DNA from 4 places in the Psychrobacter muriicola 2pS genome. Region 3 is predicted to be linked to each of the others. Evidence: predicted binding sites of a transcription regulator. Region 3 holds the regulator's gene; each other region holds the start of a gene.
What was found. Region 3 encodes PhoB, which activates phosphate uptake and scavenging genes when phosphate is short. Its sites were predicted from a motif close to TGTCATNAANCTGTCATAA; they were not measured.

Region 1 (4,513 bases), on a different contig from region 3:
TGCTGACCAATTCTGCCATGAAGTGCTACAAGCGATGCAAACCGCGCTAGCAAGTAGTAACATCAATACCGAAAAAACCTCTGATAAATCAGAGACTAAGAAGCAAGCCAAGCAAGCATTCAAATCAGCAAAGTTTGAACCTGTAAAAATTCCTAAATTTTTAATAGACATTGATGATGCAGATATTGATAAGTCGGACTACCGTGATGCGTTAGCAGAAAAACAAGCGCGCCTTGCGCAGTTGCTACGTGCGCGCAAAGGTCGCCATATCGTCTTTGCCTTTGAAGGGATGGATGCTGCAGGCAAAGGTGGCGCGATTAAAAGGTTGGTTGCGCCGCTCGACCCACGCGAGTATCAAATTTATAATATCAGTGCGCCAATGTTGTATGAACTTCAACATCCTTATCTATGGCGTTTTTGGACCAAACTACCAAACGAGCAAACCGACCGTATTAGCCGTATCGCCATTTTTGATCGAACTTGGTATGGACGTGTTTTGGTTGAGCGTATTGAGGGGTTTGCTACTGATGATGAATGGCAGCGTGCTTACGACGAAATCAATCGTTTTGAGGCGGATCTAGCCGCGGCAGGAACAATCGTTATCAAATACTGGTTGGCTATCGATAAAAAAGAACAACTTAAACGTTTTGAAGCTCGTCAGGAGACACCGCACAAGCAATTTAAACTGACGGACGATGACTGGCGCAACCGTAAAAAGTGGTCTGAATACGTACAATCTGCGGCTGATATGCTGGCACGTACCGATACAGAGCACGCACCGTGGTGCGTCATCGCGACCAATGAAAAACGTCAAGCGCGTTTGGATGTTTTAGATCATGCGATTAAGCAATTATTAGCAGTATGTAGCAGCTAATACATGATTGTTGGATAAATTAGGGGCGCTGGTTATAAAGCGCCATAAGTATGTATTTAACGTTAAAGGTATCCATGCAAAAAGAGTATAATCGACCATTGCATAAGGATGTTATCTGATTCAGATGCTGGCAGTTACAAATCTTGCAATATCATCATGCATTATGTGCATATATTTAATATAATAGGCGCGCAATAGCTTCTGCTATGCACGAAACTCACTGAGTGAGTAGAGTGTTTTTTATTCTTTGACACAGATATGTTAATAACTCTAGCACAGTTTTTTACAATTGCAGTTATTAACACCAAAGTTATCACTACGACATATCTAAGCCGCAAGATGCTGTAATCAGAGGATTTGGCAATATCACTTGCGGCTTTGTGACATATTGAGTGATGTGTTTTACCTTATTTACTGCCTTTATGCAAAATCACATATGATTAAGTAAAGGTAAGCGCTAGGATAGTTCATCAAAATAGCAGTAAGAAAAACCGTTTTTTAGCAAGCATGTTGCGTGTTTTATATACGCTATATTAATGTTAGAAGCTAACATTAGCATCATTAATAGTCGCGCAATGTCATTAACCGCATATAATTTCAATCAGCTTACGCAGGACGTATCAACGTATGGGTATTAGCAGCAGTTCTACAGAGCCAGTCAAATCAGTCGGCTCTATGAGAATAAATCTATTTTTTGCCATTTTACTGATTGCGATGACCGCCTACTTTTTGTGGTGGGGTCTAGATTACACGATGCGTCAGCAGACGACGCTATTTATTGTAGCTACCGCTTTTGGTGTCTTTATGGCATTCAATATTGGTGGTAATGATGTCGCCAACTCCTTTGGTACCTCAGTGGGTGCAGGGACGTTGACCATTCCGCAAGCATTGGGCATCGCAGCGATATTTGAAGTGTCGGGAGCCGTACTGGCAGGTGGTGAAGTAACCGATACCATTCGGAGCGGCATTGTCGATCTAGATGGTCTTTCAGTAACGCCCAACCAGTTCATTTATGTCATGCTGTCAGCGCTCATCGCTGCCGCATTCTGGCTATTATTTGCCACCAAAAAGGGTCTGCCCGTTTCGACCACTCACGCCATTATTGGCGGCGTTGTTGGTAGCTCTATTGTATTGGGTATCACGTTAGGTGGTACCGAAATGGCATTATCAACGGTGAATTGGGGTACGATTGGCACCATCGCGATTTCTTGGGTATTATCACCGCTATTGGGCGGCGTTTTATCCTATTTATTATATGGACAGATTAAGAAAAACATCATTGAATATAATGATAAAACAGAGGCGCATATTGCGACTTTGAAAGCCGACAAAAAAACCTTAAAACAAAACCATAAAGAATTTTTGGATGGTCTAACAGAATCAGAACAGCTGGCCTATACGTCAGCGATGTTACGTGATCAAGAAATTTACAAAGATGATGATTGCGTCGTTGAAGACTTAGAAACCGATTATTACAAGCAGCTTTATGAAATTGAAAACGAGCGCAGCAACCTTGATACCCTAAAAGCATTGAAGCAATGGGTACCTATCATTGCGGCTGCTGGTGGCGCGGTCATGGCTTCTTTGGTCATCTTTAAGGGTTTAAAGAATGTCAATAATGGCATGACGACGCTGCAAGGCTTTTTAATCATGGGTATGATCGCGGCGCTGGTGTGGCTTGCGACCTTTATCTATACGAAGAGTATCCGTGGTAAGCATAAAGAGGATTTGACCAAAGCAACGTTTATTATGTTTAGCTGGATGCAGGTCTTTACCGCCTCCGCTTTTGCCTTTAGTCATGGCTCAAATGATATTGCCAACGCGGTTGGTCCTTTTGCTGCGATTATGGATGTTATTCGTACCAATAGCATTGCCACCGAAGCCGCCGTACCACCTGCGGTGATGTTGACCTTTGGTGTTGCGCTTATCGTCGGTCTTTGGTTCATCGGTAAAGAAGTCATTCAAACGGTCGGTACCAATTTGGCAAAAATGCATCCAGCTTCTGGATTTTCAGCTGAATTGGCTGCTGCTGCAGTGGTGATGGGGGCGTCTACTATGGGGCTGCCAGTCTCAAGTACACACACCTTAGTTGGCGCGGTACTTGGCATCGGTATTGTCAATAGAGATACCAATTGGGCACTGATGAAACCTATCGGTTTAGCATGGGTGATCACTCTCCCTGCCGCGGCGGCAATGTCTGCTATTAGCTACATTTTGTTAATCAATATTTTTTAAAATAGCACGATTAAAGCCATGTTTTAAAGTAGTGTTTTTTAAAATTAAAGCGGTATAGTTGTTCAATAAGACTTTGATAGCGAGATTTAATTGTTTTATTGAACAACACAAAAAACGCTTATCAGCATCACGCCGATAAGCGTTTTTTTATGTCAAAGTAAAATTCAATTTAAACAAAGTGAATTCTATTCGGTACCAAATTGCTTGCGTTTTTTGGCAAAAAAGCGATCTAAGCGGTCCATGGCATCCTCTAAATCATGTAAGTTTGGCAAAAATACCAAGCGAAAGTGATCTGGCTTATCCCAGTTAAAGCCTGTTCCTTGCACCATTAAGACATTTTCTTCAACAAGCAAATCCATCATAAATGCCATATCATCTTCGATAGGGTAAATGTCAGGATCCATCTTTGGAAAGCAATAAAACGCGCCTTGCGGCATGGTACAAGAGATACCTTTGATAGCATTAAGTCGTGACACGGCCATTTCACGCTGCTTATATAAGCGTCCGCGTTCTGACGTTAGGTCTTTCATGCTTTGATAGCCACCCATTGCCGTTTGAATGGCATACTGACCTTGGACGTTAGAACACAGACGCATAGATGCTAACATGTCTAAGCCTTCGATAAAGTCGGCGGCATGGTGTTTTTTGCCAGATACCATCATCCAACCTGCACGGAATCCTGCGATACGATGCGACTTTGATAAGCCATTGTATGAGAGCACCAATACGTCATCAGTCAAGGTGCTCATTGGGGTGTGTACCATATCATCATAAAGGATACGATCGTAAATCTCATCGGCCATGATGATTAGATGATGTTCTTTAGCGACCTCAATAATTTGTTTTAGCAATTCATCACTATAAAGTGAACCCGTTGGGTTATTGGGGTTAATTACCACAATACCTTTAGTTTTAGAGGTGATTTTAGATTTAATGTCTTCGATATCAGGGTGCCAGTTATCGTCTTCATTGCAGCGATAATGTACAGCTGTGCCGCCAGATAGGTTCGCCGCTGCCGTCCAAAGTGGGTAGTCTGGCATCGGGATAAGCACTTCGTCACCATCATTCATCAACGCCTGCATGGTCATCACAATTAGCTCAGAAACCCCATTGCCTAAATACACATCACGGACGTCAACTGCGGATAGTAACCCCTTTGATTGGTAGTACTGTAAGACGGCTTTACGCGCTGAAAAAATCCCTTGCGAGTCAGAGTAGCCGGTCGCGTCTGGTAAATTCATTGCCACATCGCGCAAAATCTCATGCGGAGCCTCTAGACCAAAAGGTGCTGGGTTACCGACATTCAGCTTTAATATACGTTTGCCTTCGGCTTCCATTTTATTGGCTGTTTGTAATAGCGGGCCGCGAATGTCGTAGCAAACATTTTGCAATTTATCCGATTTT
Region 2 (4,513 bases), on a different contig from region 3:
GTAATTGCTTACCAACCATTAGAAAAATTGTCATGCGTATTGCTGAAAAACAACTTCATTCATGACCAAAGTAATCAAATTAAACTCAAAAAAAAGACCAATCCGAAGATCAGTCTTTTTTATACATGCAAATTTTCATACGTTAACGATTATTTGTTTTCGTTATAGTTCTTAGCCGCTTTTACAAAGCTGTTGAACAGTGGATGACCACCGCGTGGCGAGCTGGTAAATTCAGGATGAAACTGTACGGCGACAAACCAAGGATGATCAGCAATCTCGACCGATTCTACTAGGTGCTGCTTGGCAGAATAACCAGATATGGTCATGCCTGCTTGCTCTAATGGCTCGATATAGCGATTGTTCATCTCATAACGATGGCGATGACGCTCAGTGATATTTTTGGCGCCATAGATTTGGCTCAGCTTACTACCAGCAACCAATTCGGCTTGCTGCGCGCCCAAACGCATGGTACCACCAAGGTCCGAGTCATCACTACGAATCTGTAATTCGCCGCGCTCATCTAACCACTCAGTGATAAGACCAATGATAGGCTCTGCCGTTTTGCGATCAAACTCAGAAGAGTTGGCATCAATTTTGAGTACATTACGCGCGTATTCAATCACTGCTAGCTGCATACCAAGGCAAATACCTAAATATGGAACGTTGTTTTCACGAGCATAAGTGATGGCTTTTATTTTACCCATCGTACCGCGCTCACCAAAACCACCTGGTACTAGGATGGCATCAGCATTGTGTAACTGCGCCAATAAGCTGTCATCGTCTTCTAGACGCTCAGCATCAACATAGTCAATCTTGACATCAGCTTTATGAGTGATGCCAGCATGCAGCAGTGCTTCGTTGATCGACTTATAAGCATCAGGTAACTCGACGTATTTACCAACCATCGCCACCGTGAGAGTCATTTCAGGATTAAGCTGAGCTTCAACCACTTTATCCCAATCACTTAAATCTGCTTCTGGTACATCTAAACCAAAACGCTCACAGATCAAATCATCAAGATCCTGTTCATGAAGCGTACGTGGTATTTGATAAATACTTTGGGCGTCCTCACACATAATAACCGCACGCTCTTCCACATTAGTGAACAGCGCTATTTTGCGACGGTTGTCTGGCGAGATGTGGTGATCAGAGCGGCAAATCAATATATCAGGCTGCAATCCGATAGAACGCAGCTCTTTTACTGAGTGCTGCGTTGGCTTGGTTTTGGTTTCGCCTGCACTAGCAATGTAGGGAACTAGCGTCAAATGCATCAGCATGGCTCTATTGCGGCCAAGCTCTACTTGCATTTGGCGTACGGCTTCCATAAATGGTAGCGATTCGATGTCACCAACGGTACCGCCAATCTCAATAATAGCGATATCATACCCTTCACCACTGGCTAAGATCTTACTCTTAATTTCATCAGTGATGTGTGGAATAACCTGTACTGTACCACCAAGATACTCACCACGGCGCTCTTTATTTAGAACGTTTTGATAGATACGACCACTAGTGAAGTTATTACTCTTACTCATTTTTGAATGGCGTAAGAAGCGCTCATAGTAACCCAAATCTAAATCGGTCTCTGCGCCATCTTCGGTGACGAATACTTCGCCATGCTGGAATGGGCTCATCGTACCTGGATCGACGTTGATGTACGGATCCATCTTGGTCATCGTGACGGTCACGCCACGGGCTTCTAAGACCGCTGCAAGAGAGGCTGCGGTGATACCTTTTCCTAGTGAGGACACTACCCCACCGGTCACAAATATAAACTTGGTCATAGTACTCTGTCGGTAATTGGTAAAGAAGGATTTTACTAAAAATACGTCAAAAAATATAGGGCAAAAGCACAAACTCTTTGAAACATTCAGTTTTTAGTACCTAGCTATTATAACGTACTACCCACTCAAATAGGCATAACAAAAAAACTCACCCCGAAGGATGAGTTTTTATAATCAGATTCTAATGCTTAGATTAGAATTTGTATTCTAGACCACTACCAACTACGAATACTTCAGCATCGCCTCTAGTAACTAAAGTCTCACCATCTACATCAAGACTCTTAAGATCATCAGCATTGTTCATACCAGCATAGGCATGCATGATGATGTTGTCTTTAAAGAAGTATTTGCCACCAACAACGATTTGGTCTGAATTAGCATCATTCCAACCATTAAGGTTATCAGTTTTGTTGTATTGTGCGTATACAGATGCTGGACGAGCAAAGTTACTTAGACCCATTTGAGCACTAACCACTAAACCTTTTTCTTTCTTAGTATCACGAGCATAATCAAAATCAGCTACTTGATATAGCGCACCAAGTGTTACAGGAGCGGCGATGTATTTACCTAAGTCTACAGTTGCAGTACCACGGATGATATCACCTTGAATGTTCTGATCTTTGTCATAAGCCACACCAGCAGTGAAGCCTGTACCTTGGTCAAACATCATTGCAACGCCAAAACCAGCATCATTGTTGAAGTTATCATCATCAGAGCTATACATAGCATACAATTCTAATGGTAGATTATTGTATTTTGGTGCAGTCCAAATAGCTGAGCTATTGATACGACGACTGTCAGCCATGTTTAAGGCTTCAACAACGTCGTCTTCCATGTCGTTAGTACCCATGTTATCCCAATAACCTTCGTTAACAACAACGTTGTTAATTTTGTCTAGGCTAGATTGGTTTTTACCAACACGGAACTCACCGAATTGCTTGTTATTAACACCAAGATAAGTATCACGGTTAGAGAAAGTATCATTATCACCGTCAATGCTTGTGCCATACTCTAACTGATAGATCACATCAGTGTTGGCAGTCATGGCTTCAGAGCCTTTAAAGCCTAAACGTGAAGAATGAGAGTTGATTTCTACTGTGTTTTCATCGAAATCTTCACCAGCCGCAGTTGCATTGAAATCTGCATTGACATAGTCAAGAGCTAAGAATGCTTTACCATAGACAGTCGGCGCTGCATTGGCTGCAGATACAGATAGGGCAGCAACTGCTGTAGCTAAAAGTAGTTTTTTCATGGGGTATCTCCACTTTACAATTTTAGTAATAAGCTAGCTATTATTAGCTGGTGCTCATAATGGTATCGTCACAAATCCTCAAAGATATAATGTGTAACTGGCTACCGAGATTAGTCAGAAACAAGTGTGGCGAAGTTCTATTACAGTAAGATGAAAAAAACCATGACTTACATAACTGGGATTAAAAAGTAACTGCCATGTAAACTTAGGTCTTTATCGCTCCGTTGCGTAACATCCGTTACCAAACTCATACTTCGAATACAAGCATAACAACTTTGACATAATTTGCAACATATTTTTTCAATTTTTAAACTCAGTATTTGTTGAACACTATATCTACTATAGAATGTAGGTCTGCGCAGAAAAAATCCCTACCTGCTCAAATAGATAAAGATATTATTGATTAATATAATTACCAAGAACTTGAAATTATCGTAACGAATACTTTTTAATCCACAGAAATAAAGCCCTACTTATTAATGAATAAGTAGGGCTAATAAAAAATAATAAATGTCATTCATAGCATGCTGACAGTCACAATTGGCATCGATAAATTGATACAAAAGCAGAGAAAAAGCGGTTCTCACGGCTATTGTGTCAAAAATATTTGCTGATAGTAACTAAAGTAAACACCCATTACCGACTTCTTATTAAGCACATGAGCCAAAAAGAAGCTGCTGTCAGTCATTTAAGAATCCTAAGGCAAAATTCATCATGCCTTATCTTAATATTAACCTGCTTTTAATATTAACCTGCTTTTAATATTAACCTGCGTAATATTAGCAGCCTGCTTTGAGATCAAGGCGTGCCTGATGCAGTAATGGCTCAGTATAGCCACTTGGCTGCTCACGACCTTTAAATACCAAATCACAGGCCGCTTTGAACGCATAAGAATGGTCAAAGCTATCTGCCATCGTCTGATAGTCGCTATCCCCTGCATTTTGCTCATCAACGACTTTTGCCATACGTTTCATGGTATCCATTACTTGCTGCTCGCTAACCACGCCATGGTGCAACCAGTTGGCAATATGTTGGCTAGAGATACGCAAGGTAGCACGATCCTCCATTAGACCCACATCATTGATATCCGGTACTTTAGAACAACCAACGCCTTGATTTACCCAACGTACAACGTACCCTAAGATGCCCTGAGCATTGTTGTCTAGCTCTTGCTGCTTCTCTTCGTCTGTCCAATTGGTGTTTTTTGCTAAGGGGATGGTCAAAATGTCGTCTAAACTGGCACGTTCACGTGATTTTAGGCTGTCTTGAACATCAGCAACACTTACTTGATGATAGTGCATACTGTGCAAGGTTGCTCCTGTCGGTGATGGTACCCATGCAGTACTAGCACCAGACTTAGGATGGGCAGCTTTGGTGTCCATCATCTCTTTCATCTCATCAGGCTTCGCCCACATGCCTTTACCAATCTGAGCAACACCCTGTAGACCAGTCTCTAAACCGATATCAACGTTCCACT
Region 3 (4,513 bases):
GATACATCTCTGAGCCATACAGTCCGTCATAAGTGTCTATCTGCAAGTGAATGGTATGCCCATATTCTTGGTTATACGCTTGCGCATCATCATAGACATGGGTCAGCAGTCTGGTCATATCAATATAGTTGAGCTCGTGGGTTTCTTCGATTTCGATGCGAGATAACAGCAATAAGTCATTCACAATTCTATTCATACGCGCAGTCTGTTGGCTCATCAGCTCAAACCCGCGCTTCCAATGCGGCGGCATATCTGGCTGATCCGAAAAATTTTCCAGATAGCCCATCATTACGGTCAATGGTGTGCGTAACTCATGCGAGACATTCGCCACAAAGTCGCGGCGCATCTCCTCCAAATGATGCAAGCGCGTCACATCATAAATGATAAGCAGCTTCTCATCACCAAAAGGCGTGAGCTCACACTTTAGATAACGCTTGGGCTCACGCCACGAGACAATGTGCACACTATCCTGAACCTCATCATTAGAGTTCGTTGTCGCCTGATAGTACTGACGAAATTCAGGCGCGCTAATAAAGTCAAAAATGCACTTACCTTTATCTGACAACTGTAACAACAATAAATCTTCGGCAGCCTGATTCCACCATTCAAGCCCATCATTGTCATTGAGCAAAACCACTGCATCACGCAATGCGCGTAGTGCGCTCCTAATTTTTTTGAGTTGATCCGTTGTATTCTGCTGAGTCGCCAGCACCGATTTATCTTGTTGGTCGCCTTGAGCCGATATTAGGGTGTTCATTCATCATCCTTATCACTATTCGCTGTTTTTCACTGTGCTGCGATTAACATGCTGCTTTTATAGCGAATAAAAACCGTCAGTCAAATTGGTTCAATAAAGCTAGAAAATCGATAGCCTGTCCCACGCACTGTCTGTATCAACGTATCACATTGATGCGGTCGTAGTAATGTCCGCAATCGTTTGATATGAACATCAATGGTTCTATCTTCGATATATACATTACCGCCCCATACTTGGTCCAGCAGCTGCGTTCGCGTATAGGCACGCTCTGGATGACTCATGAAAAATGCCAATAATCGATACTCCGTAGGTCCGACATCAACCACTTTACCAGCCGCTGTCACCCGCTGACTTTTGGGATCAAGGCTCAGCTTGCCGATTTCGATAGGTTTATCGCTACTGAGCGCGTTACTACGCCGCAATACTGCTTTGATTCTGGATATCAACTCACGTGTCGAAAAAGGCTTGGTCATATAATCATCAGCACCAGCATCGAGGCCATGCACCTTGCTGTCCTCTTCACTTTTGGCTGTCAACATAATGACTGGTATCTCAGCGAGTAGCTCATCGTTTTTTAGCAACCGACAAAAATCAATGCCGCTTTTATCTCCGGGCAGCATCCAATCTAGCAAAATCAGCGCAGGGCGGTGATCGACCACTTGTTGGTGCGCCTCAGATACATCCGCTGCCTGCAAACTATCAAAACCCGCCATCTCTAGCGTCATGACGATCATTTCACGAATCGCAGGTTCATCTTCAACAATCAAAATTTGCTCATTATACATACGGCATTCTCAGTGTTAGAGGACCACATTTGGCTGACAAAAAAGGCGATAAATGCTCGCCTGCTGCTCCCTATTAAACGGGGTAATTATGACAGTTTAATGACATTCAACTTTTAAGCTATTCATATTTCTCGTGACGGCTAGTATTTAGTTCACTTAATTCACTTCTAATAAAAAGTTTAGCGGCCCGTCATTGACGCTCGACACTTGCATATCAGCGCCAAACTGACCAGTTGCCACGTTTGGATGTTGCGTGTTGGCATAGACAACCAATTGCGCAAACAATGCTTGAGCCGCATCGGGCGCCATCGCACCGCCAAAGTCCGGGCGACGACCCTTGTCTGTTTTTGCCATTAGCGTAAACTGTGATACCAATAATAATCCACCACCAACTTGCTGGACATTTTTATCCAGCTTGCCGTACTTGGCAGGATCATCATCATTGTCAAAAATACGATAGGTGAGGATTTTATCCACCATTCGCTGAGCGCTTTTTAGATCGTCATCAGGCCCCAAACCAATATAAGCCAATATGCCTTGCTCAATCATACCAACACACTGCGCATCGACGGTGACACTAGCACCGCGTACGCGCTGTATAAGTGCTTTCATTTACGGATTCCTTACCAATTATGCTCATACAATAAGACGCTGTCCATGATAAAATACAGCCATTCGCTTGCTTATTAATTATTACATCACACCCTATTTTGGTAGCCTCATTATGAATGTATTCACTACTTTACAACAGCTTGTCCCGCAGCAGCAACTGAGTAAAGTTGCTGGGCGTCTAGCTGCTAGCCGCCACCCTTATGTTAAACGCACGTTTATCCGTAGCTTTGCCAAAGCTTACAACGTCAGCTTGGACGAGTATGAGCGCCAAAGTCTCAACGCCTATGAGAGCTTTAATGATTTTTTTACTCGTGAGCTAAAAGAAGACGCACGTCCTATCGACATGACTACTCATGGTATCGTCAGTCCTGCCGATGGTATTATCTCGCAATTGGGTCAAATTGACGACCATAAATTGCTCCAAGCGAAAGGTCGCTATTATGACGTTGGCCAACTGCTTGCTGACAGTGAAGATGGTCGCTATTTTGCGGATGGGAGTTTTGCGACGGTGTATCTTGCCCCTAGTAACTATCACCGTGTACATATGCCCTTCGCTGGTACTTTGACCAAAACCCGTTATGTACCGGGTACGCTGTTTTCTGTCAACAATACGACGGCGGCGAACGTGCCGGACTTATTTGCGCGTAATGAACGCTTGGTTTGTTTATTTGATACAGAATATGGCAAAGCAGCGGTTGTGATGGTTGGGGCGATGATTGTTGCTGGTATCGAAACGGTGGCGACCGGTAAGATTGCCCGCACTGATGATATTCAAGAAGCTGAGCACAACATGAGCTTTGAAAAAGGCGATGAGCTGGGTCGTTTTTATTTAGGCTCAACCGCTATTGTGATACTGCCAAAAGGCGCAAAAGCCAATTGGCAAGACAGTATGAAGGCCAATAGTGTTGTAAAAATGGGACAACTACTGGGTGTCGCTAACACTCAATAGGCAAACGATTTAACGACTCAAAAAAGCTCAGTTCAGCATCCTAATTTATGCTTAACTGAGCTTTTTAGTGTGGGTAATTGTTTTATCGCAACATAGCGGTTAATAACTAAAATGGTTAATAACGAAAATGCTTGAGAATAGGATAAGCAAATAAGATATTTTCTTCTTGCGTGCCGCGTCCGATATTGTGAATAATCAGCGGTGTACCATCCGCAGCGACTTTATCGGAGACGATGCCCGTGTGCGGCAAATTGCCATTCGGTAATCGCCACGTCACCACATCCCCTGCTTGAAAACTGTCTTTATCAGTCGTCGATAATGTCTTTGCGTGACGCGCAAAAAACACTTCAAGATTGGGCACTCGGCGATGATCGATATTTTTATCGGTTGATTTCAGCCCCCAACTCTTTGGATAAGCCGACCAATTTGACTTCATATCATGGTTGACTAATTGCTGTAGATCTATATTTTGCAAGCGATAGGCGCGAATAATGACATCGGTACAGACGCCAGTTTCTATCGGTACATCGCCACGCGGAAAATCCAACTTGCGGTAAGCAGGATCATAGCTGGTGGTAATGCCGATTTGTTTTTTGGCATCGCCTGCCAATTTATCACCATTGCTAATAGGCTCGGCAGCCTGCGTTAGTTGTGCCAAACTTAGTATGCTAATAAAGACGAGCGATTTAGCAAAAACCTTATAAGTGCCAGTAACTCTCATTTAACGACCTCTCTATGTAATCTACTTAATCGTTCATTTAGCTAACTATGAATGCTTTAATATTTGAAAACACTTAAACGGCAAAATAATGGCTTTATTTAAGCATCAACCAACCACCCTTGCTGGGTGGCATATTCAATATTATGTGAGAGCCAATTATGAATGGGAGGAAAGCTGTGTTTAATAAAAGCAAGCGCCCCAGCCACTTGCGAGCGCGTGACCTGAGACTCAACCCACGTTGTTCCTTCAGTATTGAGATTAAGTAAAAACGGTAACAAACGATCAACCACTCTGAGCAGCTGGCTTTCTTTACTGCTACCAGTTTCTTGCTCCTCCCAAACCTCACTCAAAGCCGCGATGCCGTTACCGCGCTCGGATTGCAGTCTAGCGATGCCAGCGCGTTCTTCAATATGTGCCTTGCTACGGCTACTTGCAAACAAGAACGTATCGCCAGCGTCAATCTCACCCAAATCATGTACCAGTGCCATCTTTAGCAATTGTTCATGATTGACATCCAGCTCAAACAGCTCAGCAATTGACCAACATGCCATCGCTAAATGCCAAGAATGTTCGGCAGAGTTTTCTCTGCGATCAGTATCGGTCACGTAACTACGGCGATTCACGCGTTTTAGAGCATCTAGCTCTAATAAAAAATGCGTAACATCGTCAACATCAATTTTTGAGGCGAG
Region 4 (4,513 bases), on a different contig from region 3:
AATATTGATATTTTTCAATGCTTGAAAATCATCGTAATAAAAGTTTAGGTCGCGGACTTCCATTTTTGCTTTAGGCATGTTTTGGGGAATATCATGAAGGGTTTGTTTATTGAAGTCAGCAGTATTTGGTTGCTGTGATTGCGCACCATTATTAGACATGGTTCTATTTAATAGGCTGTCTGTTGCGGTATTAAAGCGATCAGCAGTCGTTTCTGTGCGGACCTTGCTTGCGACATCATTCATAATATTATCCAACCTAGCTTAGTGTATTTCATATAAGTATAAGTAAATGCTTGGTATCTGTGCAGCGATATCGGTCTTTATTTGACCTGACCTCGATTGCCAATAAATCTTGCCAGAATATTCAATACCAAGACAGATGCTGTAATCAGCAGCGCCGCTGCCCACGCTAACGTATGCCAGTTATCATAAGGACTCATCGCAAACTGATAAATAGTATTGGGTAAGTTGGCAATCGGCTGACCCATATCGGTACTGAAGTACTGGTTGTTGAGCGCCGTAAACAGCAACGGTGCTGTTTCACCAGTAATTCGAGCAAATGCCAATAACACCCCTGTCGTCAATCCCGCTTTGGCGGCTTTGACCGTCACTTGCGTGACCATTTTCCACTTAGGTGTACCAAGTGCATAAGCAGCTTCACGCAAGCTATTAGGCACCAGATTCAGCATGTTTTCAGTCGTACGCACGACGACTGGGATGACAATCAATGCCAATGCCAATGCGCCTGCCCAACCAGAGAAACTTTCGCCTTTTACCATTAAAGCATATATAAACAGACCAATGACAATTGATGGTGCTGATAACAAGATATCGTTCAAAAAACGGGTCACTTTGCCAAGCATACTGCCTTTAGAAAATTCAGATAAATAAATACCGGTCATAAGGCCAATAGGCGCCCCAATAAACAATCCTGAAAATGCCAACATCACCGAACCAACGATCGCATTGCGTAAACCACCTGGGCTCATAGGCGGCGGTGTATCAGCGGTAAAGATTGGCAACTCCACCATCCCTTGAAAGCCTTCAACAAACAAAGTCACCAAAATCCATGACAACCAAAACAAGCCAAAAACCATCGCTGACAGGGCAAAGCCCAAACCCAGCTTGTTGGTCCAGCGACGCTTGTTGTATAGGCTTTTGTTATAACGCCCAGCACTGCTTGGCTTCGTAGACATTGGCGCATTCATCACATTGTTCGCAGGCATACTATTTATTTCCCGTATCTTTTATCAATATCTATCAAGGTCTAATAAGTCCTTCTCAGACTTATCGGTTACCTGCTTTGTGATCCATGCGCATGAGCATTAGTTTGGCCAAAGACAGCACGATGAAGGTGATGACAAACAAGATTAAGCCTAGATGTAGTAAAGATGCCAAATGCAGCTCGCTCGATGCTTCGGCAAACTCATTGGCCAATGCCGAGGTAATGGTCACACCCGAAGTAAATAGGCTTGGACTGATATTGAACGCATTACCGATTAAGAAGGTCACTGCCATGGTCTCACCCAGCGCACGACCAAGACCTAAGATCACACCGCCAACGACACCAGCTTTGGTATAAGGCAGGATGATCTTGAACATAACTTCCCACGTCGTCGCACCCATACCATAGGCGGATTCTTTAAGCAGATCTGGCACAACCGCAAAGACATCACGCATGGTGGCCGCGATAAAAGGAATAATCATGATGGCAAGTACCAAAGACGCTGTGAACATCCCTAGCCCCATGGGCGCGCCTGTAAAAAGCTTACCGATGATAGGTAAAGGGCCAATATTCTCAATAAACCATGGCTGAATGTGCTCACCAAAGAAAGGCGCAAATACGAACAAACCCCACATACCATAAATGATAGAAGGAATACCCGCCAATAGTTCAATGGCAATGCCAAGCGGTTTTTTAAGGAACTTAGGGCACATTTCAGTCAAAAATATCGCGATACCAAAACTAACTGGCACTGCGATAGCAATGGCGATAAATGACGTCACTAAGGTGCCATAAATAGGTGCTAATGCACCATACTCATTGGCGACCGTATCCCAATTATTACTGGTATAAAACCCCAGACCAAACGTTTGAATGCTCGGCCATGCCCCAACAATAAGAGACACCAAAATGCCCCCTAAAGATAGGAGGACGAGTATGGCAAACGCTTTGGTAGAGTTGACAAATAAAGCGTCGTAACGTTTTTGTTTAGCCAGTTGGGACCTTAAGTCTGTCATAAGTGTCTCAGCATTGAATGGGTGAATTCAAAAAACCAGAATGTTTATTTCGTTTTATGACAGCAAACGCAACTTGTATCATTACTAATGGTTATCGTGAAATAGAGCAATTAGTTTTTTGGTCAAATTTGCTGTGATAAAACCTCTCAAACCACTACCGGAGAATAGTGGCTTAAGAGGAAATTAAAAAGATTGAGAAACAACAGCTAGCATAGATAGATTACTGAGCAGGCTTATAAACTGGCTGTCCATCACTACCTTTTACGTCGTTCCATTTTGCTTTAAATAAGGCTACTGCCGTATCAGAGAATGGGACATAGTCTAGCGCCATGGCATCATCATCACCTTGGGTATAAGCCCAATCAAAGAAGTTCAATACACCAGCGACTTGCTGAGGATTCTCTGGTTGTTTATGGACTAAGATGAAAGTAGCAGCAGCGATAGGCCATGCTTGATCCGTCTCAGAGTTAGTGATGACTTTATAAAAGCCTTCTTGTTGTGACCAGTCGATATCACCAGCTGCTGCAAATGTCTCAGCAGATGGCTGAACAACGTTGCCCGCTGCGTTTTTCAATGCCGTATGTGACATATTGTTTTGCTTAGCGTACGCATACTCAACATAGCCGATAGAGTTTTTCATACGGTTGACGTAGCTTGAAACGCCTTCGTTACCTTTACCACCTGCACCAGTCGCAGACGTTGGCCACTTAACGGTTTTATCAACGCCAACAGTGTCTTTCCAATCTGGTGAAACCTTGGCAAGATAATCCGTGAAGTTAAACGTCGTACCTGAACCATCTGAGCGGAATACGGTAGTAATAGCAGCATCAGGTAAGGTTAAGTCTGGGTTCATGGCTTTGATCGCAGGATCATTCCAGTTACTGATTTTACCCAGATAGATGTCTGCTAACATTGCACCGTCTAATTTCAACGCGCCCGGCTCGACACCGTCAATGTTGACGATTGGAACAACGCCGCCGATGACCGTCGGAAACTGAATCAAGCCCGCTTCGTCTAGCTCTTCAGGCGTCATCGGTGCATCAGAAGCACCAAAGTCGACTGTCTTTGATTGAATCTGTTTGATACCACCAGAAGAACCAATCGACTGGTAATTGACTTGGCCACCGGTAGCAGCGTTATAGTCGTAAGACCATTTGGCATAGATAGGCTGCGGGAACGATGCACCTGCACCCGTGATATTCATTGCGATATTTTCAGCAGATTTGAAACCGGTGTCAGCAGAAGGCGTTGCCTGATTCTGAGTGGTTGTTTCAGCCGTGGTAGCGGCACTACTGCTAGTATCAGCAGCTGGCTCTGTCGTTTCAGTCGATTTATTACATGCCGTAAGCATTAATGTACAACTAACGGCCACTGCTAATAACGAATAACGCATGTAGGACTCCTAAAGTTTAACAACGATACAAAAAGTATTTGTTTGTGATATGCGTGCTATCTTGCCAAATCTTTATGACAGTTTAATGACAACCTCTGGAATCTTTCATTCGCTTTACATAATATTTAGATAAGTATTCTAAAACCCAGTAATATCAAGTGATTTCAATCACTGGTACTCCAAAGTCGTTCACATAAATATATCGAACATCAAACTCAACGCCTGATATTTTCATCTAAATATCATTAGCCCTCATTGCAGAACTTTGTTAGTATTGAGTTGATTTACAACACTGACAGACTCGGGGTGCGGTGTATTATTGGCTCGCTTTACTAAACTTGCTTTATTAAAGTAGTCGCCTTTATACATTCGCTGAGAGATCACCCGCCGAACCTGATGCGGTTAGTACCGACGCAGGGAAGTCTTAAGCACTTTGTTATTTATGGCAAAGGACGTGCAGAAATGCCTTTTTTATCCTCATTACTATCTTAATATGCGTGATGTACTATTAAGTAGTGAAGACTGATATAAAGCTGCGTCCAACGTTTGATGAGCATCATCCGCGACTATATTTTTTGGTCGTAGGCTGATGCTCATGAGCTGAATTTGTCTGGATCACAGATGCTACCCCCGCAGCTACTGGCGGTGTTGCTTTTATTCAAAAACCAACACGCTAGGACAGCATATGACAACTTTATTAGCCACTTCTCCTTCTCAAAAACCTTCTAAGACAGATGCGTTAAAAACCCCTGCTCACCGCAGTGCCAGTGATGCGCGCTTTGAAGAAGACGCTCGCGACTTACACCGCATTCTCCCCGCCTCCCGTAAAGTCTATATCGAAGGCTCACGTCCTGATATTCAAGTACCCATGCGTGAAAT

Region 1: JMX93_RS02040 (inorganic phosphate transporter) is a predicted target of PhoB. The motif match lies at 1,451-1,469, and genes of this name have one in related genera.
Region 2: JMX93_RS04125 (porin) is a predicted target of PhoB. The motif match lies at 3,174-3,192, and genes of this name have one in related genera.
Region 4: pstS (phosphate ABC transporter substrate-binding protein PstS) is a predicted target of PhoB. The motif match lies at 3,707-3,725, and genes of this name have one in related genera.

What each region holds. Positions count from the first base shown of each region.
Region 1 is NZ_CAJHBC010000001.1:487,363-491,875, reverse strand. It holds gene JMX93_RS02045 (ATPase) at 1-874, shown strand, start outside; gene JMX93_RS02040 (inorganic phosphate transporter) at 1,502-3,109, shown strand; gene JMX93_RS02035 (aminotransferase class I/II-fold pyridoxal phosphate-dependent enzyme) at 3,295-4,513, opposite strand, start outside.
Region 2 is NZ_CAJHBC010000002.1:400,374-404,886, reverse strand. It holds gene pyrG (CTP synthase) at 150-1,784, opposite strand; gene JMX93_RS04125 (porin) at 1,978-3,036, opposite strand; gene JMX93_RS04120 (malate synthase G) at 3,816-4,513, opposite strand, start outside.
Region 3 is NZ_CAJHBC010000011.1:34,957-39,469, forward strand. It holds gene phoR (phosphate regulon sensor histidine kinase PhoR) at 1-757, opposite strand, end outside; gene phoB (phosphate regulon transcriptional regulator PhoB) at 838-1,542, opposite strand; gene dtd (D-aminoacyl-tRNA deacylase) at 1,699-2,154, opposite strand; gene asd (archaetidylserine decarboxylase) at 2,267-3,103, shown strand; gene JMX93_RS12970 (DUF1287 domain-containing protein) at 3,219-3,824, opposite strand; gene JMX93_RS12975 (HD domain-containing protein) at 3,923-4,513, opposite strand, start outside.
Region 4 is NZ_CAJHBC010000006.1:117,122-121,634, reverse strand. It holds gene pstB (phosphate ABC transporter ATP-binding protein PstB) at 1-159, opposite strand, end outside; gene pstA (phosphate ABC transporter permease PstA) at 321-1,226, opposite strand; gene pstC (phosphate ABC transporter permease subunit PstC) at 1,288-2,241, opposite strand; gene pstS (phosphate ABC transporter substrate-binding protein PstS) at 2,462-3,634, opposite strand; TPP riboswitch at 3,927-4,071, shown strand; gene thiC (phosphomethylpyrimidine synthase ThiC) at 4,320-4,513, shown strand, end outside.